4 regions of the Thalassotalea sediminis genome follow, and region 4 is predicted to be linked to each of the others. Evidence: riboswitches for the same ligand, from Rfam matches in the RefSeq annotation. Region 4 holds a riboswitch; each other region holds the start of a gene.
The links. Region 4 has a riboswitch for cyclic di-GMP ahead of QUE09_RS10080 (DUF3718 domain-containing protein). Riboswitches for the same ligand answer to the same signal wherever they lie in the genome.

Region 1 (5,909 bases), 1.6 Mb from region 4:
TCGTCACACGATTAACACTTCGTGACATGATGGAGCGTAACGAAGAAGAAGAATTTGCCGATCAAGTACAATTGATGACCCTGCACGCCTCAAAAGGATTAGAGTTCCCTTATGTCTACTTAATCGGTATGGAAGAAGGGTTATTGCCGCATCAAACAAGTATAGACGAAGGTAATGTTGAAGAAGAAAGGCGGTTAGCCTATGTAGGGGTTACACGGGCTCAGCGCGAGCTCACCTTCACCTATGCTAGAGAGCGGCGTCAGTTTGGTGAAGTAGCACGCACAGATACCAGCCGTTTTTTACATGAATTACCACAAGATGATTTAAACTGGGAAACAAAGAAAGCAACAAAAACACAGGAAGAAAAGCAACAAACCGCTAAAGCAGGTGTGGCGAACTTAAGAGAGTTACTTAAAAAGAAAAATTAACACGCGATAAAGTACGACAGTGACTGAAACTGATTGATCACTTTATCAGTTTCAGTGTTGGCTTTAACTATTCTGGATTTTCCATGTCGTAAAAGATTGCTTCTGTAAACGTTACCAATGCACCAATATTATTGCCTGACCACGCCCTATTAATATGTGGCTTCATCGCACCAATAATGCCTGTAAACTTGCGATAGCTACCTTTTTGATAACTTTCAAAACACTTTTGAGTAATTTTGTGCAATTGTCCTTTACCTCTAATCGCTTCGGTATAAATCACACTATAATTATTAATAAATGGATGCAGTACTTCTAAGAACTTTTCCGCATGCTCATTTTCTTGTAACAATTTAGCTCGGTTTTTTACTATCTCTTCATTTTTTCGTGCAATAACTGCGACAGACTCAAATAATATTTTTGATTCTTTTTTAGCATTAGTGGCATCTCTTTTAGCCGCCACTAATTGCTGCTGCAAAGCTTCAGCCCTAAAATAAAAATAAATACTAACACCAATAAAAACGGCTAAAACAGCCAATAAAAACATCATAATTAAACCTACAACTACAAATTATAATTACTATCTGGGGCGGTCGAATCACTAATTCGAGATAAAAAGATGTAAGGATCAATATCCTGTACACTTGGCGACTGACAATCGTACCTAACTTTTAACGAAAACTCACCCAAGTTTGCAAAAAGTTGCTGTTTTACTGCTTTTGCAAGTTTATCTAAATTACGTTGAAGGTCTTCTGGGCGTTGATGTGGAGCTAAAAACAAATATTCGCCTTCATTTATCACCCCCACTTTTACAAACTCTTCCTTAATGTCATTAATAAGTATGGCAAGCGCAGATACAACTTCCGCAACAACTTTTTTATTAAATAGGAAAGTAAGCTCATTCCAATTATCAATGGTAAAATAACCGACTGCTAACGGGTACTCGAAACGTCGCGCCATTTTATAATGGTATTGATACAATTTTTTGCTATAACTCGGTCCTGCAATGTAATCAATCGGTTTTTCAACTTCATCGTATAGGTGTTTAAGTTTGATTTTTCGTAATTTAAACCCTAACCAAAGACATAGTAAAAACAACAGGACAATAGACACAATTAATACACTGATCAACTGCCGTTGTTGTTGGTATTTTACTTGATATTCTTGAGTCAACGTAGATTGATTGGCAAATTGAAGTGAAAAATCTCGACGTTTTTGACTAGTCGCATTATTCGGTTGATTTAAGTTTGTCTGGTGACGATGATTACGATCGAAAAGCTTTTCTTTTTCCGTATACTTAAAGTATGACGCTAATGCTTTATCTAACTGCCCTAAATCTCGATACATGTGAGCAGCCATCAAATGCAATTCATTTTGCACTTCTGTTAACTCAGTAGTCACAGAAATCCGTTCTGCTTGCTTAATATAACGATACTGCAGCGCTTTATTATTAAGCTGTTGGTGAACTTTAGCAAGGTCGACTAAAACCGCTAAATAAGGCTGCGTTAAATTATAACCTTGAAACCCTTTTTCAGCTTTATTAAATAATGCCAACGCCTGTTGATATTCGTGTTGTAAATAATGCGTTTTACCAAGACCAGATTGGGCATATGCAACACGAATGGGTGCATTTCTTTTTTTCGCAAAGCTAAGTGCTTCCCAAAAAGCATTATAAGCGTCATCTAACAGACCTAATGCCAAATAAGAACGGGCTAAGTGGTAATACGTCTGATCAATATTTACCACTCTTTTTGATTCAAAGCGAAGCTTTAGCACTTTATTATACAAAGAAATTGCCGTGTTATTATCACCTAAATAATAATGCGCACTTGCCAGTAAGTTAATCAAAGCAATTCTATCGGATAGGCTAGGTTGTTGTTCAAGTAACTGTTCAACCTTTTCTATATCATTTAATGCACTGTCATGTTGAGCTAGCAATGCGTTTGCCATTGCACGGTAGCTGATGGCATAGATTAACCACTCTACATTATTGTGCTTTTTCGATATAGCAACCGCGCGCTCAGCGACTTCTTTAGCGCTATTAAATTTACCTTTGTAGTAATAACCTGCCGCCACTTTTAATAATAGCCTCAGGTTTATCTGCTTATCTACATTCAGCAGCGACACGCCATCTTGTGCAAATTGTAACGACTTCGCGAGATCACCTGTATTTGCGGCGGCATCGGCAAGTAACGTGAAAACTTTCGCCAAGGTATTATTGTTATAAAACTGTCTTTGTTTAATCACGCGCTGAGACAAGGTTAATACTTCATTGTATGGTATCGACTCACTATCACTATCGTATAATTTGTTAACCCAGTTAATATTTTCAACAATACCAACGCTAGCACGCTCTTCGGCGTTTAAACCTGTGCTGAGGGTACTGATTATAATGGCAAAGACAAATAGCGTGCGGATCATCGGATGAGCTTTCATCTTCCTTTATTTCAAGGAGTTATTAAAAATATCGTATGAAGTTTACCATATAAATAATATTTATGGTTTACAAGTTATATTCTCTGTCTATAATGGCAATTGAGCAGCTAAAGCTCGATAAGGGCAAATCTAGCGAAAGCTAGAGACGCAAAGTTACCGGTCTAAGGGGAAACCTACGGCAGCGGAACTACCAAATTTAGACATAGTGGGGGCTTGTCTACTTTAGGCATTTCTTAAGCTATATGTTTCTTTATTAGCACTAACTTTGCGTGCTCCCTTGTCCTCTTTTATCGCTGATAACACTCCTTTATTTCCAGTATTTTGTTATAGCTAAAATCAGATAAATGTCATGAGGCAATTTATTTACAATAATTTGCGATAAACGCTAGCACTTTGTGAAAAATTACTAGAGAATGAAGTTATAACAATAAAGATAACTCGCAGTAATATTTAGGGGATGGGTGATTTTGAAATACCATGATTCCATCAAACAAGCTGAACAAAAATCAACGCTAACCATTAAGCAACTAAACTTATGGCACCTACCAGCGTCGCCGATAAACTATTCAGTCTGTTATGAGTATATCATTGGCAAAACACCTGAGCTAAATAGACAAATTAAACAGCAGTTATCACTCGGCAAAAAGTTAGACGAATATTTCATTCAAGAGTTATATAAACAATATATACTCGGTCAGAGTAATTTTCGAGAAGAGATAATCACCGATATTGATGACCTAGTTGATAATTTAGCTACTAATAATCAACAATCAATGCACAGTGCGGATACTTTACTTCGCAAACTTGACCATAATATTATTGATCTCAAGTCTAATAATCAAAAAGCCATTACCAATGCCGTTCAACAAATAGAACATGCTTCAAAGAGTTTTAGACAAAAACAGCAACAACTCGCTAAACAACTCTTATTATCAAAAAAACAATCACAAACATTAAAGTCTGAGCTGGCTGAAATTAAGAAAGAAGTCTACTTAGATCCATTGACTGGATTGTACAATCGAAAAGCATTGAATAAGAATTTAGAACAGTGGACGCTTGAAGATCCAAACAAACAAATTGCCGCGATAGTTGTAAATGTTGATAAGCTATCTGCAGTTAGTGATAAATTCGGCGGATTAATTAGTGATGTTTTGCTGTCTAAAATAGCAAATAAAATTGGTACTTATGTAGGGGATAGTGGCTTACCTGTGCGTTCTGGTCATGATGAGTTTCTTATTTTATTGCCAGAGATCGAACGAGGCATCGCAAGCGAGATAGCAGAAAAAATTCGTCAGGGTGTAGAGAAATTAAGATTTGTTAGTAGTAAGTCAGGGGTTAGATTACCACACATGACTATTTCACTGGGTGTAAACGATTTTAACCTGTCACAAAATGTAGAGTCCGTCATTAATTACACCCGAAACTTAGTCACAGACATGCAGCGTCATACTGCGAACAAAATTACCGTCGCAACCTAATCAGACATCGATTCAACTTTAGCAATTAGCGCCATCAATGTTTGTTCACTAAAGACTTCTATACCATGTTGTTGTAACAATGCAGCAGTAACTCCTTGGCCAGGTATTTTCGTACCATTAAACGAACCATCGTAAATAGTATTACTACCACAGGATGGGCTAGATTCTTTTAACAACGCATATTTAATTCCATGTTTTTTGCATATATCTAGTGTCTGATTAGCACCTTTTACAAAAGCATCGGTAACGTTTTTACCTGAGGTGTCTATAATCAACCCATTTACTCGCTCAGCTGGTAAACGAGGAATAGACAAACCGCCTGCAACTTCAGGACAAACTTGTATTATTCGACCTTGATGACGCCAGCGCTCTATTACCTCATTGATAAGTTTCTGATGACCACCATCATACCTTACCAACTCACCCATCAAGCATGCACTTACTAGTATTTTTTCCATTATTGACCGTTAGTTAAATATCGATAAAAAGCGTTTAAATTTTCTTCCGAGATCAAGTCTATCGCTTCAAACCATATAGACTGGCTATAACATTCAAAATGTAGCCAATAATGGGACTGTCGCCAAGTTACATCATAACTGACCCTGTCAGCACCAAGGTGAACATTATCCAACGAAATTTCACGATATCGTTCGAGTAGTGACTCGAAGTAATGCGCCACGTCTTCTTGTGACCAATCACTGTTAAATGCATCTATCGACTTTTCATTATCTATACAAATAATGTTATTAAGCTGTTGCCATTTAATTTTTTCCACACACCAAGACAATTGATCTATCCCAAAGAAATGTTAATCGGTTGCATATAATACAAAAAATCTGAGACAGCTTTGATCTTTTTTCATATAATCGAGGTAGGCAATTAAATTTTCTAATCAAACACAAGAGAGATATGGGCATGAAAAAATTTACGCTAGCAGTTGCTGCTACTGTGATGATGGCATCTCCGGTATTCGCAGGCGACATCGCCAAAGGTAAAGCAAAAGCAATGGTTTGTGGTGCTTGTCACGGTGCAGAAGGCGTTTCTACAAACAGTATGTGGCCAAACTTAAAAGGGCAAAAAGAGCAATACCTATACAAGCAGTTAAAAGATTTTAAATCAGGTGCTCGTAAAGATCCGATGATGTCTGGTCAAGCAATGTCATTAACAGACGAAGATATGAAAAACTTAGCGGCATATTACGCGAGTTTAAAATAAGTATTCTTATTTTTAAGCGCTCAAAAGAGCGCTTTTTTACCCGAATACTTAGTTATCGTGCGCCTTAATGAGACTTAAAAAGGGCTCGCCATAACGCGCTAATTTAGTTTGTCCGATACCTGATATATTTAGCATCTCAGCTGATGATTTAGGCTTAAAGCGCGCTAACTCTGATAAGGTTGCATCATTAAATACAATATAAGGCGGTATATCTTCACTGTCTGCGATGTCTTTCCTTAATTCACGTAACTTAGCAAACAACGCTCTATCATATTGACCACCACGCTTGTCTTGGCGCCAATAACTAGCTTTTTGTAATCTTGGTGTCGCTAAACTTAACGCTTGTTCACCTTTC
Region 2 (5,909 bases), 700 kb from region 4:
AACTTGATTATGCCCAGTACCAAGGTATTAATTTTATCGATACAGCCGAAATGTATGCTATCCCCCCTAACGCCGAAACATATGGTAAAACGGAAGCAATCATTGGTCATTATTTAAAAGCAAACCCAACGAGACGTAACAACTTAGTTATTGCTACCAAAATAGCAGGTCCTGGTCTTTCTTATATTAGAGGTGGCAGTGATATATCTAAAGAGACGGTTATTCAAGCAGTTAATGACTCGTTACGCAGGCTCAATACTGATCACATCGACCTCTATCAATTGCACTGGCCAAACTATAGTTCACCACATTTTGCCAAGCATTGGCCTAACATGCTCAACTACACGAATATGAACGCCCAAGAAGAAATAGAGAAAATGCATGATATTCTATTGGGACTGGCGGAATGTGTAACCGCAGGAAAAATTCGTTATTGCGGATTATCAGATGACACCCCCTGGGGCATTAATCAATATTTAAAACTAAGTGAACAACATAACTTACCGCGTATGGTTTCTATCCAAAATGAATTTAGTTTACTGCACACTAAAGATTGGCCATATTTAATTGAGAACTGTGTCCATGAGGATATCGCTTATTTACCTTGGTCACCTTTAGCAACCGGTGCACTAACAGGTAAGTATTTAAACGGTAAAAGACCAGAAGGAAGCCGCTGGACGTTAATGCAAAGACATGGGCTTTTCCGCGATACCCAAAATGTTGAAACTGCTATTTCGGCATTTTGTGACTTAGCAAACTCGATTCAATTAACACCGGCTCAACTTGCATTAGCATGGATTGATCAAGTAAACGGGGTAACGTCTACCATCATAGGTGCAACGAGCATGTCGCAATTAAAAGAAAACATAGACGCGTTTAACATTACCTTAACAGAAGAAACGTTACTGCGTATAAACGCATGGTTAAAAGCTCACCCTTCTCCTTTTTAAGCAAGCGATAAGTTGGACGTATTACAAATTTAAAGCAAACACCTCAATCGACTTACCTTAATCGATTGAGGCGTTATCTTTATGAGCGCTTTTTAAATCGCCACACAGAAACACCTGTTATCAATGCAAGTAACATTAAAACAAACGAATTTGGCTCTGGTATTTTTACCGCCGCCGGTTGCTCATTATTCACAGGGTTGAACACCAACAGATCATCTTGCGCCTGTTGAGGAGACTTTTCGTCGTTACCAACCTCAACCTCATTTTTTGTTGGTTGATCTATACTAGGGCTTTCTTCCGTTTGTTGAGGACTAGAAGCATTATTGTTAACAATAAGTTCCGCTGATCTTTTAGCAATTTCTTTCGCTTTTTCTTGCCCAAGTGCTATCAACGCTGATGGCACAAAAGATGTATTTTGAGTTTGAGTAAACGATGTAGATATTGCTTTAACTGAAGCAAACGATGGTGCAATTTTTGATGTCTGATAAAACATAGGGGTTGACTGTCCAATTGGCACACCGAAACTCGTTTGGTGTACATTTGGGGCACTATTTTTAAATGCGCCCATATCAACAAGCGGTGCATTGCTAACTTTAACCAAACTATGGCCAAAATTACCCGTAAAACTTCCTCCTGAAAACCCAGAGAGAAATCGTTGAGTATCACCAACAATAACATCTGCAATGTTATTCGATGCAAACTGCGTGGTACCAAAATTATCAATAGCCAATGTTGGTTTATTAACAACATTGATGGTAAATGATAAGGAGGTTTCCATTACATTCGCCACATTTACTACACGAACAGTAACCGCAATATCCTCATCAACCTCATTTATATACACAAGTAGTTCGTTTTGACTCAGAACACCTGAAACAGCGTTATTGTCACTAATAACTTCTAATTGCATACCGCGTTGATTAAGCTCACCAACAGGAAATGAAATCATTGAGTTTTCGTGCGCTAAAACATTATTATTTGAAAAGCCTAGTAGAGAAAAATGGGCATTGTCAGGACTAAACGACGCTAAATTGTTTTGAAGGTCATAAATATTAGCAAACGCCATACTGCTACTAGTGAGCATAATGGCAAAACTTATGCGTTTACTTACTTTATAGAAGTAATTACTCATGGCTTTATCCTTGTGATCTTTTTAAATTATCGCTATCGCTAGACGCGTCACTTTCACAAAAAGACAAGGATTGGGAAGGTTCAATTCTCTGCAGTCCCGCTACCATAGTATATACCTTAGGTCGGAAACTTTGCGTATATGGATTTCACCATACTTGCCTTTTACAAACTGTTAACAGCCATAATAAAACTAAAAGCGCATATAAGTCAAAACTTTATATAACTTAAGCGTATCTACCCGTCTATAAAATACTTCCCCTTCACTTTCAGTGGTTTTGCAGCTGCAATTATGTTTGATGACAATCATTAATGTTGAGTCAATGGCACTTTAGCAATGGTTTTGACGATGGGGTTGGGAACTATTTCTTTGCAGACGACAGCCAACAAGAAAGACTCTACATAGAGGGTTACACCGACTTATTCGCAGATAAAGCAACAATACCCTCACAACAAAGTAGTGAGTTTTTAGTAACAGAAGTCGCCTTTATCGCCAATGCTGTTGACCATCAAAGTTTCTCATTTCTCAATAACATTGAAATACTCAGTTTTGATAATGTTATTCTTGAGCAACTACAAGGAGCAAGCGTTACATTTGAGTTGCCCACCGTGCCGTGCCCTCATCTATTAAACTTTATGCAGTAGCACTGATGTTGTAAGTGCGATGTTCCCAGTAATAATGCGTTAATTACGCAACGCTTGTGTTGTTTTATTAACACGCTTTAATCTCTAATATCAACTTAGTACAAACATGAAACACACATTACCTCACGACAAGTATTCAAAAACCGCATTACTGCACTACAATAAAATGCAAAAGCTCAAATAAATTGCTACTTAAAAGCCCTACCGCTTTAATTTACGTAATTTAACACCATTTTAGTACAACTAAATTATATTGAATTTCAGAAAAAAATGATTAAAGCCAAATATTAATTGGATTTAACCCCATTTTCTCGTAGAGTAAGTAAACACCATTTGTTGTAATAAAATTACATATAGGTACATTTATGCTAGAAACTATTTCCAATAATGTAAGAAAACTAGGTGAAGCGTTAGGCCAAACCATTGCTAATGATAAAGGTGCTAAATGGGTTGACGAAATAGAAGCGATTCGTCACCTCTCTAAAGAGGCAACCAACGGTGATAGCCAAGCATTAGTGGCACTTCAAAAGAAATTTAGAGATCTGGATGCCGATGAACTAACCGTCCATGCTAGAGCTTTTAGCCAATTCCTAAATTTAGCGAATATTGCTGAACAACAATATACTGCCAGTGATAAAGGTCTCGCTGAACTAGACTTACCGCATCCATTAGATGATTTGAAAAACAAGCTCGATGGCAAATCGGCAGAAGCAATTGAGCGAGCAATATCACAATTAGAAATAGAACTCGTGTTAACCGCCCACCCTACTGAGGTCAATCGACGTACTTTCATTCATAAGTATCATGAAATCGCACAAGCGCTAGACAGTAATGATAATGAATTAGGTGACCGTATCAATGAACTGATTGAACAAGCTTGGCACACGCAAGAAATTCGTAATAACCGCCCTTCTCCACTTGATGAATCTCGTTGGGGATTAAACACCATCAGTGATAGCTTATGGCATGCTGTACCAGACTTTGTGCGCGAATTAGACACCTTTAGCCAAGAGATAATAGGTAAACCATTACCTGAGTCTTGTGTTCCCTTAACGATGGCAAGTTGGATGGCAGGTGATCGTGACGGCAATCCTTTCGTTACTGCAAACCTAAGCCAGCAAGCCATTATGCAAGCTCGTTTAATGGCAGCGCAACTGTATTTACAAGATTTTGAAACACTCTATTTAGAGCTATCAATGGGTAAAGCGACAGCCGACTTAGCAGCAAATGATGTGAATGAAATTGGCCCATACCGACAAGTATTAAAACCGGTTATTGAAAAGTTAAAGCAAACAATTAGCTTATTAGAAAATAACGAAACAAATGGCACAATCGCAAGTGCAAATGAGCTTTACTTACCATTAAAACAATGCCGAGACAGTTTACTTGAGGTCGGTTTAACGCGCATAGCTGACTCTCATATCATTGACTTAATGCGCAAAGTACAATGTTTTGGCATTTCATTAGTGAAGCTTGACGTAAGGCAGCATAGTGAGCGACATGATAGCGCACTAGCTGAAATACTAAACGCACTAGAACTAGGCGATTATTTACAATGGACAGAAAAAGAAAAAATCGCGTTCTTGTTAAAAGAAATTAATAATCCTAGACCGCTTGTTCCAAATAGAGCTTGGAGTCAAGAAACACAAGAAGTACTAGACACGTTTGCTTTCATTGCACAACAACCCAGAGAAGTGATGGGCATTTATATTATTTCGATGGCAAGTAATGTCAGTGACGTACTTATCGTTAACCTGTTTCTAAAGACTGCAAACGTAAGCTGGCAGATGCCAATTGCACCACTCTTTGAAACGTTAGACGATCTCAATAATGCCGCAAAAGTGATGGATCAATTACTTGCAATTGACGCCTATAAACAGCGATGTGATAACAAACATTATGTCATGATAGGTTATAGTGACTCTGCCAAAGATGCCGGCGTGTTAGCTGCTGCTTGGGGGCAATATCATTCACAAGAAGCGCTCGTTAACGTGTTTAAAAACCACGATACGGTTTTAAAATTATTTCATGGTCGAGGTGGCACGATAGGTCGTGGTGGTGGACCAGCACATGCCGCAATTGCGTCTCAACCCCCAGGCACGCTAGACGGCGGTCTAAGAGTAACAGAGCAAGGCGAAACAATTCGTTATAAATTTGGCTTACCGAGTTTAGCCGTTAGAAGTTTGCACTTATACGCAAGTGCAATACTCGATAGCCTCATTACCCCGCCAAAAACACCCAGTGACGATTGGCGTAAACTCATGGACAAACTTGCTGAAGAAAGCTGCGATATATATCGCCATTATGTACAAAAAGAACCTGCATTTGTCCGCTACTTCCGTCAAGCAACACCTGAACAAGAACTTGCGTCATTGCCACTCGGCTCTCGCCCAAGCAAAAGAAAGGTCGATGGCGGAATTGAATCACTAAGAGCAATTCCATGGATTTTCGCGTGGAGTCAAAATAGGTTGGTATTACCGAGTTGGCTAGGCCTAGGACAAGCGTTGTCTAACGTATCAGAACAAGATGCGAAAACAATTCAGACTATGCTAGAAAACTGGCGTTACTTCAGAGCGCGATTATCACTGATTGAAATGGTGTATTTAAAATCAGAGCCTCAGATTTCAGCATTATATGATCAAGCACTTGTCGAACCGGATCTAAAAAGTATCGGTGAAGGACTAAGAACCCAGCTAGCAAAAGACAAACAAACGGTATTGTCTCTCTTAGGGCAACAAGAAATCATGGAATCAGATCCTTGGAACTTAAATTCATTTAAGTTACGCCAGCCCTACTTACTACCACTACATTTAATGCAAATTGAAGTGTTATCACGCCTGCGTCAATCTCCGGATACATTAGCAAATGAGCAGGTACTAACCGTTACTATGGCAGGTATTGCTACGGGATTAAGAAATACTGGCTAACTCGCCTGCGTTTAAAAAAGGTGCACCATTTGCACCTTTTTTAAACAAGTCCTTTTAACAACAATGTAATTTTTTAGTTTGGTAAAATATTGCAACATCTATCCTGACTGATTTCCTTTTTATTTGAGTATGCATTCGGTATTATGATGCGCTTTCAAATCAACACTATAATAATAATATGCGGTTTAAAATATTCTGTTTACTTGCTTTTAATCTGAGTGCGTTTTATCTAGCGGCTAACGAGATAGAAACTATTAAT
Region 3 (5,909 bases), 170 kb from region 4:
AGCATATGCCATAACAGAAGAAAAACCATTTTCAGGATCAGCTACGCGATGGCCGAGCGCGAATGGAAACGTATATCCTGTATCTCCTTGTGCTCGAGAATGGGCAAGCCCCATATTATGCCCTAATTCATGCGCTAATACATAGTCCCCACAGTCTATACTTGTATGGCTATACATGTAATTTATTGAGGTCGTGATTGATGCATTTCCCCAGGCAAGTCCACAAGCAGAATCGCCATCAACATATGGGCGCAACAACGCGACCATGTCTGCACCTTTTTCATAGCGTAAGTTTTTAATATCACTGAAAGCTGCATGATCATTAAATGTGATATCGTCCAATGCGGCATCAGAGTCTAAATCAGATGGATAGTCGACAGAAATAATATCTGCGGCAGAAACAGTTAGGTTGACGTTACTATCAACATATATTTGATTTGTTACTTCGATAAGGTGTTGAATACGAGTTAGCACGTCGCCATTATATTCGCTGTCAATAAAATCTTGCGGTATAGCATAAACAAACAGTACATCAACATTGGCAATATCAGATTCGTTACTCGCACTTTTGTTTGGTTTACTTACAAAATCAGCGTTATTTGCTGTGATCTCAGATCTATTTGTTAATCTATTTAACTGTGCATCTTGGTTTTTCGTAACTTGGTGTTTGGGGATTTTCACATCATTATTAAGCGGCGCAACCTGCTTAACGTTTTCATTAATTAACCAACCAGAGTGCGTCTTCCCTTGCGCAACCCATGTTTGTTCTGGCGATACTATTCGCATAAAAAACTGGCTTTTACCCTGAGTAATAACAACAGGGAGTTGTTGCTGATCTGTTTTTATATGGGCAATGATATGTTTGGTGTGCTTTTTGTTCTTGATGTTGGTGACAATAGCCTGATAGCTTGCACCGTTTTTGAGATTAATCGTAAAGTTGTCGCCGATACTATAAGAAGACAGGGCAGTTGAATCAATTGAAAACTTTTCACCTTGTTGATACTTGGTACTTATACCAGCGTTAGCTTGTTTATCAGCGCTAACGTCTCGCCACGTAAATAAGTTATCTGCAGCCAAAAGCTGTGGTGCTATGAGTAAGGATAGGGCACCGAGAATGTTTCTCATATAAACTCCATATTAAAATGATACACCTAAAGTGTATCACACCCTATAAAATGTAAATATAAAGTTAATATAAAAATGGCTAAGGGATATTTCCTTAGCCATTTATGAAAGCCTTATTATTCAAATAGGCTTAAAACGTCACTTATATTTATCAATGACTTGTCACCTGTGATGCGGTTTTTAACTTCGATTTTATTTTCATCTAAGTTGCGTTCACCTACAATCAACAATAGCGGTGTACCTATCAATTCATGATCAGCAAACATTACGCCAGGGCGTTCTTTACGATCATCAAATAATACGTCAACACCAACATTTTTTAACTGTTTGTAAAGGTTTTCAGCGGTTTCTTTTACGCGTTCTGATTTCGCCATGTTCATAGGCACGATTGCAGCCTGAAAAGGCGCTATCGCTTTTGGCCATTTAATCCCGTACTTGTCGTGGTTCTGTTCAATTGCGGCCGCTACAATACGAGAGACGCCAATGCCATAACACCCCATTGTTAAGGTTTGGTTCTTACCAGATTCGGTTAATACGCCACAATTCATCGCTTTGGCATACTTATTACCAAGTTGGAAAATGTGCCCCACCTCAATTCCTCGTTTAATAACGATATTACCTTTGCCACATGGGCTTGGATCACCCTCGACAACGTTACGAATATCAGCGACGTCATAGTCAGTGATGTCTGTATCCCAGTTTACACCTGTAAAGTGAAAACCATCTTTATTAGCACCACAAATAAAGTCCGCTAAATGGGCGGCACTATGATCAACAATAACAGGTATTGATAGTCCAACGGGGCCAATAGAACCTGCCTCGCACTTCACGGCTTGATTGATTTGCTCTTCGCTTGCAAAAGTAAGCGGGCTAGCAATTTGTGGCAAGTTTTCGGCTTTGATCTCATTTAGTTGATGATCACCGCGTAACACTAAAGCAACAATAGGCTGACTTTCGCCTTCTGATTGCCCTAAAACAAGCAAGGTTTTAACTGTTTGTTTAGCATCAACTTTTAATTGCTGAGCCACATCATCGATTGATTTTGCATTTGGGGTCGATACTTCAGTTAATGATTGTGTGCTTTCTGGTCGTTCACCGCTTGGTGCTAAGGCTTCTGCTTTTTCAATATTTGCGGCGTAATCACTGCTATCAGAAAAGACTATGTCGTCTTCACCTGATTCTGCGAGTACATGAAATTCATGAGATCCTTCACCACCAATGGAACCATTATCTGCTACAACAGGGCGGAAATCTAAGCCTAAACGCTCAAATATTTTGCAATATGCTTCAAACATTGTTTGATAAGTTTTCTTCAAACACTCTTCAGTAATGTGAAATGAATAGGCGTCTTTCATTAGGAATTCGCGACCACGCATAACACCAAAACGTGGACGTATCTCATCACGAAATTTCGTTTGAATTTGAAAAACATTCAGTGGTAATTGTTTATAACTGTTCACTTCGTTTCGCACGATCGCTGTAATAACTTCTTCATGCGTTGGTCCTAAAACAAAAGGGCGCTCATGACGGTCATGTAGTCGAAGTAATTCAGGGCCGTAATCTTCCCAGCGACCAGATTCTTGCCATAAATCAGCCGGTTGAACCATTGGCATTAGTGTTTCGATAGCACCGGCTTTTTCCATTTCTTCACGAACAATGTTTTCAACTTTTCTTAAAACACGTAAACCTGTCGGTAACCAGGTGTACAGTCCAGAGGCAATATTACGTACTAGACCTGCACGTAACATTAATTGATGGCTAATTACTTCAGCGTGCGCTGGCGTTTCTTTCAATGTTGAAAGTAAATATTGGCTTGTACGCATGGATGTGTGTTTCCGTTTCTGTCATGAATAGATTAATGTCCCTATTCTAGCAGGGGCGCTGAATGTGCAAAAGAGAAAATTGCACTAAATAAGGTTGGCGATTCGTTTTTTTCTATCGCGTCATTTTCTTTACAAATACAACCACGAATAAAGCGATTGTAAAACTGCCTGTAAAAGCTTGAATTGCGGCAATCGCTCTTGAAATTCCTACAGGTGTAAAATCACCGTAACCCAGTGTTGTGAAGGTGACAACAGAATAATATAAACAAGAGATAAAAAAAGAGAAGTTTTCGATAGCTGTTTTACTTGCATCAAAGGTAAGCACTTCACCGCGAAAATTTAAGCCAGTGAAAGTATAACAAAGTGCACAAATAAAAATTATTATCAATGATAAACCTACTATTCTTAACGGATCTTCGCCATAGCCACAAAACAAATCAACTATTTTAGAACCTATCCGTTTAAAAGAATACTTAGGCATTTGATAGCGTCGCATGGTGAGCTCTTTTTGGATTAGTGTACCACCAATGCTAAATAAACCTTCTTGCTCGGCATGTTTTCGTAAATCCCGGTATATTTCTTCTGCTTGTTGAAAGTAATCTAACGCAAGCAATGGCTTATTGGCCTTTAGTGCTTGCTTGGCATTAATTTCTTGCATCAGTTTTTTACCGAAATTGATATTTTCGATTTTACAGCCTTTCCATTTAACGCCAAGCAAGTTGCAACGTGTTAAGTTGCCACAATTTAATTTAGCGTCGCTTAGGTCAGCTTTCATTAAACTGGCGTTTGATAAATTGATGTTAAATAAGTGTGCACCCGATAAATTGGCGCGATAAAAATCTGTATATGAAAAGTCGTAACCAACTTTTTGATGATGATTGACTAAATCAATACCTGTTAAGTTTGCTTCTTTCAAACAAATACCTCTCGTCAACCCTCCTGAACGAACATATTGCGTTAACTTGTCTTGGATATTGTCATGCGTTTTATCTATTGTTTTATCATGCCAAAAACAATACCCAGAAGGTTCAGCCTGCGCTTTGCATTTGTAACCTTCCGGATCGTTATATTGACATAAGTTATTTATAGTACTCATGTTTAAGAGTATAGATATTGAGACGTGATCTTTCTAATCAGTTAAATATTAAACGTGTTTTTGTCGTTAAAGTTTCAACGCTAGAAGTTAATTTTCTTTCTACCACCTTTAACTTGCCTAGGTGCAGAGCTTTTTTCTTTAGGCAATTGTTTGGTTTTTTTTATTCGTTTTTCGGGAATCTTTGGAGCTTGGTGACAGATCAACAAGATATTTTCACCATTAAAGCTGACAATATCTTCATGATAAACTTTTTTACGTTTCTGAACTACTACTTCGCCGTTAAGCTGAACATAACCTTCCATTATAACTATTTTAGCTTCACCACCACCGCTAACTAAGTTTGCAATTTTAAGTAATTTGTATAATTCGATGGGTTGCGATGATACTTCTATTTCTATAGTCATTATATATCCGGTGAGTATTTATCATGAAGATCTATTTTAACGATTTGTCTGTTGAGTTGATAGATTGAATTATTGAAACATAAAAGAAACAAAGTTTTACTTGTAATTTTGTTTGATATCTATACAATGCGCGCAACTAGAAACGGCAAGGTACTTGAAAGGGTATTACGCAAAGCCACCAGTCTACGGATTTATCTATGACAGTGGGGCTACCTAAGTGTTACAAAAGCTTTTCATGCTTGTGGTTTCTTAAAAGTTATTAACATACTTTAGAAAGGGTAATCATGAAAAACTTACTAATCGTTGCTTCTTTATCATTAGCTACATTATTTGTTGCACCACAAGCCAAAGCAAACGTTGTTGCGCAAAACTTATGCGAATTTGTTGCTGCGGATGCTAAATCAGACTTACGTAGATACTTAAAATCAAATCGTATTAAAATTCGTAACGTATTTGACACTGTTCAATGTAACGGTAAAAACTTATTACAATTTGCTGCGACAGCTAATGCTACAGAAACAGGCACAATGATGATTGGTAAATTATCAAAAAAAGTTGTATCAGCAAACCTTGCAAGTATTACAAATACTGGTCTTAAAGCTGCTGCTAATGAGCGTGTAAACGGTTAATCATTAGATTACAAAAGATTTTAATAAAGCGGGCGCTAAATGGCGCCCGTTTTTTGTTTTGTACGAGTAAATTTTCTTCGTCAACGCTTAAAAATTATTTAGCTATAAAACATCCTATTGCTATAAGTATTCGATCTAAATTATTTACCCTACGTAGATCAACTTTAAAATAATGTACTTACCTGATTACTTACATCACTTTAACAATCAATTTACATGTTGTTGTTTGAAGCATTCTCAATTTTTCTCTATGGTTATTGATAAAGGGAATTAAGTTTAAACGAGGAATCTTGTTTAACTTTGTGATGACGATGAGAGGTAACGTTATGTATTTTCGAGCGTATAGTCGATTAAAGTATGACATGGTTAAGCTTGTGTCAGTATTATCTTATATAACCATTATCGGCTGGGTCATTGCCGCTTTTATTTATGGTAATAATCGTTCTGCCTTAGCTAAGTTCCATCTACGTGACTCTTTAGGCTTAACCTTAACTGGGGCATTATTAGCGTTAGTTCCTTTTGTCGGATGGTTATTATGTTTGGGCGTCGCGGTGTTATGGTGTGTTGGTCTTTTTCATGCCTTAATAGGGCAACGCACGGCATTACCAATTGTTGGTGATTTTTATCAAAAACACTTAGATTTCATTCGATAAATTGCTAAAAATTAAGTTTATTACTCATATACTTATGAACGACATACGTTAATACTTACGGTAACAAGTATATTTATCGGGCATTCAGTTAATCGTTGCTAGTGTTTCTTGAAGCGATATGATTAAATTCTCTGTAAAGAATACGATTAAATGGATGCCCTTTGATATACCTTTATCCT
Region 4 (5,909 bases):
TTACTCGCATTTACACCAAAGGAGTTATCATAATGGCAATGCCAAGTAAGGTTAAGATTGTTGAAGTAGGCCCTAGAGATGGCCTACAAAACGAGAAAACTTCCATTGACGTAAATGATAAAATTCACCTGATAAACCTTTTAAGCGAAACTGGACTCAGTTACATTGAAGCCGCTAGCTTTGTATCCCCAAAATGGGTGCCACAAATGGCAACATCTGCGGAAGTCATGGCAGGGATTCAACGTAATACTAGTGTTACCTATGCTGCTTTAACCCCCAATTTAAAAGGCTTTGAATCAGCGCTCGCTGCAGGTGTAACCGAAGTTGCTATTTTTGGTGCGGCATCTGAAGCATTTAGCCAAAAAAACATTAATTGTTCAATCGATGAAAGTTTAGCGAGATTTGAACCCGTTATTAATGCCGCCAAAGAACATAATATTCCCGTAAGAGGTTATGTTTCCTGCGTAGTAGGCTGCCCATATGATGGTGAGATTTCACCAAATACAGTTGCAAATGTTGCCGAGAAGCTCTACCAAATGGGATGCTATGAAATTTCACTTGGCGATACAATCGGCGTGGGCACAGTAGCCTCTGTCAATAAAATGTTACAGGCAGTAAGCGCCCGAGTACCCATACAATACCTCGCTGTGCACTTCCATGATACCTATGGCCAAGCGTTAACGAATATTTACGCGGCATTACAACATGGTATCAGTGTTATTGACTCAGCCGTTGCCGGTTTAGGTGGATGTCCTTATGCTAAAGGCGCTTCAGGCAATGTGGCAACAGAAGATGTTGTATACATGCTAAATGGTTTAGCTATTGAAACAGGCATTGACTTGAACAAGTTGCTCAAAGCAGGCTGGTTTATTAGTGACAAGCTTGGTAAGCAGCCTGTTTCTAAGGTATCCAATGCGCTTAGAGCAAAATGCGAATAAATAATATCAACAACAATTGAAATTTAATTTGAGAGTAACTAAACGTATTGGTGCTCTTACTTTTATCAAGGAGTAAATCATGGCAGGTTTTGACAAAGTGGTGTCAAGCTATGAAGAAGCGTTAGCTGGATTAACAAACAACATGACAGTTATCGCGGGTGGCTTTGGCCTATGTGGTATTCCGGAAAACCTTATTGCCGAAATTCAACGCAAAGGCACAACTGGTTTAACCGTGGTTTCCAATAATTGCGGTGTCGATGACTTTGGTTTAGGCGTCTTATTACCCAACCGCCAAATTAAAAAAATTATTGCTTCATATGTTGGTGAAAACGCCGAGTTTGAGCGTCAAATGATGAGTGGTGAATTGGAAGTAGAGTTAACGCCTCAAGGTACACTTGCAGAAAAAATGCGTGCTGGTGGTGCTGGAATTCCAGCATTCTACACAGCAACGGGTTACGGTACCCCTGTTGCTGAAGGTAAGGAAGAGCGCGAATTTGACGGACGACATTATATTCTTGAAAAAGCGATCACGGGTGATTTTGCCATTGTAAAAGCATGGAAAGCAGACAGATATGGCAACCTTATCTTTAGAAAAACAGCACGTAACTTTAATCCTATGGCAGCAACAGCAGGTAAAATAACCGTTGTTGAAGTTGAAGAAATTGTAGAGCCTGGTGAATTAGCACCCGATGAAATCCACACACCAGGTATATACGTAAATCGTCTTATCAAAGGCACGTTCGAAAAACGTATAGAACAACGCACAACGAGAAGCGCATAAGGAGTTAACATGGCTTTATCAAGAGAACAAATTGCGCAACGCGTAGCACAAGAATTACAAGATGGTTACTACGTAAACCTTGGCATTGGTATTCCTACTTTAGTTGCTAATTACGTACCAACAGGTATGGAAGTAATGTTGCAGTCTGAAAATGGGTTACTGGGTATGGGACAATTTCCAACGGAAGAAGAAATTGATGCAGACCTTATCAATGCAGGTAAGCAAACGGTAACCACAGCAAAAGGCGCCTCTATTTTTGATTCCGCAGAATCATTTGCCATGATCCGTGGTGGTCATGTTGATTTGACTGTACTCGGTGCTTTTGAAGTTGATGTTCAAGGAAATATTGCTTCTTACATGATCCCAGGTAAATTAATAAAAGGGATGGGGGGAGCTATGGATTTAGTTGCAGGTGCTGATAATATAATCGTCACCATGACACACGCATCTAAACATGGCGAATCAAAATTACTCCCACAATGTACACTACCACTTACCGGTAAAGGCTGTATCAATAAAGTATTAACTGATTTAGCTTTCATTGAAATTAAAGATAATAAATTTCATCTAATTGAACGCGCACCGGGTGTATCAGTCGAAGAAATTAAGTCATTAACGGCAGGTGAACTTATTATACCGGAGCACGTACCAGAAATGACATTTAAATAACCAAAAAGAATAAACCTATAACAAATCAGAATATTAAAAGGAGCCTTAGTGCTCCTTTGTCATAATATTTTGTACGCTTATGTAATAATCCGCATCCCCTTTCACGAGGTTTTTAACGCTAACTCATTGTAATTTATATTATTATAAATACTATTGACACACTAAGATTTACATAATTTTCACAAGACTTGATTTTATCTTTCAAATTCGTAATACTAAAATTGACAAAGAAAAGGCAAAACATGCGAAAACATGTTACGCAAAACCACCGGTCTAAGGGTAAGTTATCTTATCTATGACAGCGGAGTTACCGAGTTCAATTAGGTACGTCCTGTGGTTTTTTCTTTTAATAAACTCATTCATGAATTAAAGGTTATTAAAATGAAAAAATTATTACTAGTTTCTACTATTACAGCGTTAACAATGACGTCTATCGTTTCTGCTCCGAAAGCAGAAGCATCAAACATAGCTCAGAGCTTATGTGAATATGTAGCAGCAGACGATAAGAAACGTATGCGCTCATTTTTAAGAACGAATAAAATTAAAATCCGTAGAGTTTTTGATGGTATTCAGTGTAATGGTAAAAACTTGCTGGTATTTGCTTCAGATCGAGGTTCAGTTGAAACAGGTTCAATGATAGTAAGTAAGCTACCAAAGAAAGTTGTTTCAGATAATCTTGCAAATATCCAGAATGGATCGCAACCATTGATAGATGCAGCTAACGAACGCGTTAGCAGCTAAAAATTATTTTTTAGTAGGCGTTATTTGTTTAGTAAATAGCTTTACTAGTTAATAATTCTTCTGTCGATTTAAAAAAGCCAGCTTATGCTGGCTTTTTTTTATCTGCGAATTAGCGATATCCTCGCTAATTTCATTTGGAAATCTTATTAATAAGCGATAAACTTTAAGCTAATTAACTATTAAGTATACGTGATTAACCAGTGACATATCGATCACGCCAACATCAAAAAACAGCTTTAGTGTTAACAGGTGGTGGTGCAAGAGCAGCATATCAAGTCGGTGTATTATCGGCTGTTTCCAAATTTTCACCAAGACATTACCCGACGCCCTTTTCAATCATTTGTGGTACGTCGGCAGGCGCAATTAATTCGACAGGTTTAGCTTGTTACGCCTCATGCTTTCAACTTGGGGTGAAGAAACTTGAATGGATATGGAAAAATCTAACCACAAGCAGAATTTATCACAGTGATCCTGCTCGCGTATTCAGCCATATCACGCGAGGTGCGCTTGCAAGCTTTCAAGCAGATTATGCCAATAAAAGAGCACGTAGTTTATTAAATAACGCACCATTACGAGAGTTATTAAACGAAGTCGTTGATTTTAATAGAATTGACAACAATTTGTTAAAGGGGCATTTAAGCGCGTTGTCAGTCACTGCATCCAGTTATAGCAGTGGTGATTCGATTAGCTTTTATCAATCAAACGCAACAATTTCACCTTGGTTTAGAGAGAAAAGAAAAGGATTGCCTTGCCAAATAAATAGCGACCATTTGCTTGCATCTGCGGCAATACCGTTAGTATTTCCATCGGTAAAATTAGGTAAAGAGCATTATGGTGATGGCTCTATACACCAGTTATCTCCATTAAGCCCTGCTATTCATTTAGGGGGAGAGAAACTTTTTATTATCGGCGTTGAACAACCTTCAGAGCCTTTACATCAAACAGAGAATAATCCTCACCCGCCAACAAGTGCAACAATTGCGGGTCACCTACTTGATGGTATATTTTCTGATACTTTACAAAGTGATTTAGAACGCCTTAAGCGCGTTAATAAAACATTATCGTTAATATCAGATAAAGATAAAAACTCACAAGAGGGGTTAAAGCCAATTGAAACTCTTGTGATTAACCCTAGCCATGACTTTAATGCCATTGCTGTTGAGTACTATCACAATTTACCGTTGGCTATACGGCTATTACTTAGAGCAATTGGCATAACAAATGACTCCGAGTCAAGTATTGTAAGTTACCTACTCTTTGACCGAACTTATTGCCAACAATTGATCAAACTTGGCTATCAAGACGCTTTAGAAAATGAAACAAAAATTAGGGCATTTTTAGCATTAAAATAAGGCGAGTAAGTTTTAACGTGATCCATCAGATTCGATGAACAGAACTTCATCAAATCTCACAACCAAAAGCGAGCATTATATGAGGTTTGTTGGAACTGCTATATTTCAGAAGAGTAATACCTTAAAGCCTATTAAGATAAGTACCATACCGCCCAATAGCTCAGCCTTACTCTCAAGCCATGTTCCACTTTTCGCTCCGATAAATACGCCAATCCAACTAAAGAATAGTGTAGCAGCCCCGATAATTGCACAGGCTAATAATGGATTTATTTCAATAAGGGTCAGCGTAAAACCAGCAGCCATTGCATCTACACTTGTGGCGATAGCAAGAATAAGCATTACTTTATGCGTGATTTTTATTATATCTTCTTCGATACCTTCGGTAATTGATTCATAAATCATTTTTCCGCCAATCAATATCAGAAGAGCAAATGCTACCCATTTTGCATACTCCTCAACCCAACCGAGAACTCCCTTTCCCCCCATATAGCCAATTAAAGGCATTCCCCCCTGAAATAGACCAAAATATATACCTGACATAAGAGCCAGAGACTTTGTTTGCTTAACATGTTTTGATCCTAGGCCTATAGATACCGCAAAAGCATCCATACTTAATGCCACTGCTAAAATTATAACTTCAAGCACTTAATAAATTCTCTTCTAAAAAAATCAATGAGGTAAATAACTTCACCCATATAACGCCCGCGAGTTACAAGCGTCGCCTTTGAAGCGATTGTTATGTTTTTTATTCATTTTCAACTGGCCCAAACAAATATAGCCACTAGCGACAAACCTAACCAGCCTAGGTGCCTACCTTTTGTTGCCCATAGAACCAACATAGCGGATATGAACATTGGAATCGCAATAATATTTTTTATTAACGGCACATTTTCAATACTTGTTGAGGGTAAGGCTAACCAGAACAGGAGGCCAGCCATTCCAATGCCAAGTATTGATACGATATGCCAGGTCGCCCAAATTATACGGATATGCCGCTCTCTAAGTGGTGTACCAATGTGCGTAGGCACTACTTGCCCCCTTTTTAAATGGGAAAATATTAGCTTTTCACCTAAGAATGAGTGGACTAACCCAACTAATATCGTTAAAAAACCTGCCAATAATAGGAACACATTCATAAATTAGCCACTCTCAATTTACGGAAACATAACGAATGAGATGGACTCCCCCTGACTTTGTAAAATTTTGCCAAACTTAAGGTGCGAAACTTAAAAAAGGAGCCCATCATGAATAACATTAAAACACTTGGTATCGATTTAGCAAAAAATACGTTTAGCCTGGTTGGCATGAATGAGTTTGGAAAAATTGTATTAAGGAAAACGTTATCACGTAAAAAACTACTTCCCTTTATTGCTCAACTCAATCCTTGCCTCATTGCCATGGAGGCATGTAGTGGCGCGCATTATTAGG

Region 1: it holds a riboswitch for cyclic di-GMP, as region 4 does, so the genes downstream of both, QUE09_RS17140 (GGDEF domain-containing protein) here and QUE09_RS10080 (DUF3718 domain-containing protein) in region 4, are expected to answer to the same signal.
Region 2: it holds a riboswitch for cyclic di-GMP, as region 4 does, so the genes downstream of both, QUE09_RS06770 (hypothetical protein) here and QUE09_RS10080 (DUF3718 domain-containing protein) in region 4, are expected to answer to the same signal.
Region 3: it holds a riboswitch for cyclic di-GMP, as region 4 does, so the genes downstream of both, QUE09_RS09315 (DUF3718 domain-containing protein) here and QUE09_RS10080 (DUF3718 domain-containing protein) in region 4, are expected to answer to the same signal.

The regions. Positions count from the first base shown of each region.
Region 1 is NZ_AP027361.1:3,805,558-3,811,466, forward strand. It holds gene rep (DNA helicase Rep) at 1-428, shown strand, start outside; gene QUE09_RS17130 (hypothetical protein) at 496-975, opposite strand; gene QUE09_RS17135 (tetratricopeptide repeat protein) at 990-2,861, opposite strand; cyclic di-GMP riboswitch class I at 2,974-3,056, shown strand; gene QUE09_RS17140 (GGDEF domain-containing protein) at 3,329-4,339, shown strand; gene QUE09_RS17145 (2-thiouracil desulfurase family protein) at 4,336-4,797, opposite strand; gene QUE09_RS17150 (DUF3630 family protein) at 4,797-5,114, opposite strand; gene QUE09_RS17155 (c-type cytochrome) at 5,255-5,554, shown strand; gene recQ (DNA helicase RecQ) at 5,603-5,909, opposite strand, start outside.
Region 2 is NZ_AP027361.1:1,500,236-1,506,144, reverse strand. It holds gene QUE09_RS06775 (aldo/keto reductase) at 1-950, shown strand, start outside; gene QUE09_RS06770 (hypothetical protein) at 1,030-2,082, opposite strand; cyclic di-GMP riboswitch class I at 2,169-2,251, opposite strand; gene QUE09_RS06765 (hypothetical protein) at 2,391-2,723, shown strand; gene ppc (phosphoenolpyruvate carboxylase) at 3,089-5,650, shown strand; gene QUE09_RS06755 (serine hydrolase domain-containing protein) at 5,829-5,909, shown strand, end outside.
Region 3 is NZ_AP027361.1:2,025,537-2,031,445, reverse strand. It holds gene QUE09_RS09335 (Calx-beta domain-containing protein) at 1-1,125, opposite strand, end outside; gene QUE09_RS09330 (proline--tRNA ligase) at 1,242-2,948, opposite strand; gene QUE09_RS09325 (ion channel) at 3,061-4,044, opposite strand; gene QUE09_RS09320 (RNA-binding S4 domain-containing protein) at 4,125-4,448, opposite strand; cyclic di-GMP riboswitch class I at 4,583-4,665, shown strand; gene QUE09_RS09315 (DUF3718 domain-containing protein) at 4,733-5,077, shown strand; gene QUE09_RS09310 (hypothetical protein) at 5,404-5,730, shown strand; gene recC (exodeoxyribonuclease V subunit gamma) at 5,892-5,909, shown strand, end outside.
Region 4 is NZ_AP027361.1:2,195,713-2,201,621, forward strand. It holds gene QUE09_RS10060 (acetyl/propionyl/methylcrotonyl-CoA carboxylase subunit alpha) at 1-33, shown strand, start outside; gene QUE09_RS10065 (hydroxymethylglutaryl-CoA lyase) at 33-938, shown strand; gene QUE09_RS10070 (CoA transferase subunit A) at 1,018-1,719, shown strand; gene QUE09_RS10075 (CoA transferase subunit B) at 1,729-2,388, shown strand; cyclic di-GMP riboswitch class I at 2,613-2,703, shown strand; gene QUE09_RS10080 (DUF3718 domain-containing protein) at 2,770-3,129, shown strand; gene QUE09_RS10085 (patatin-like phospholipase family protein) at 3,330-4,481, shown strand; gene QUE09_RS10090 (manganese efflux pump MntP) at 4,587-5,126, opposite strand; gene QUE09_RS10095 (hypothetical protein) at 5,237-5,509, opposite strand; gene QUE09_RS10100 (hypothetical protein) at 5,726-5,908, shown strand.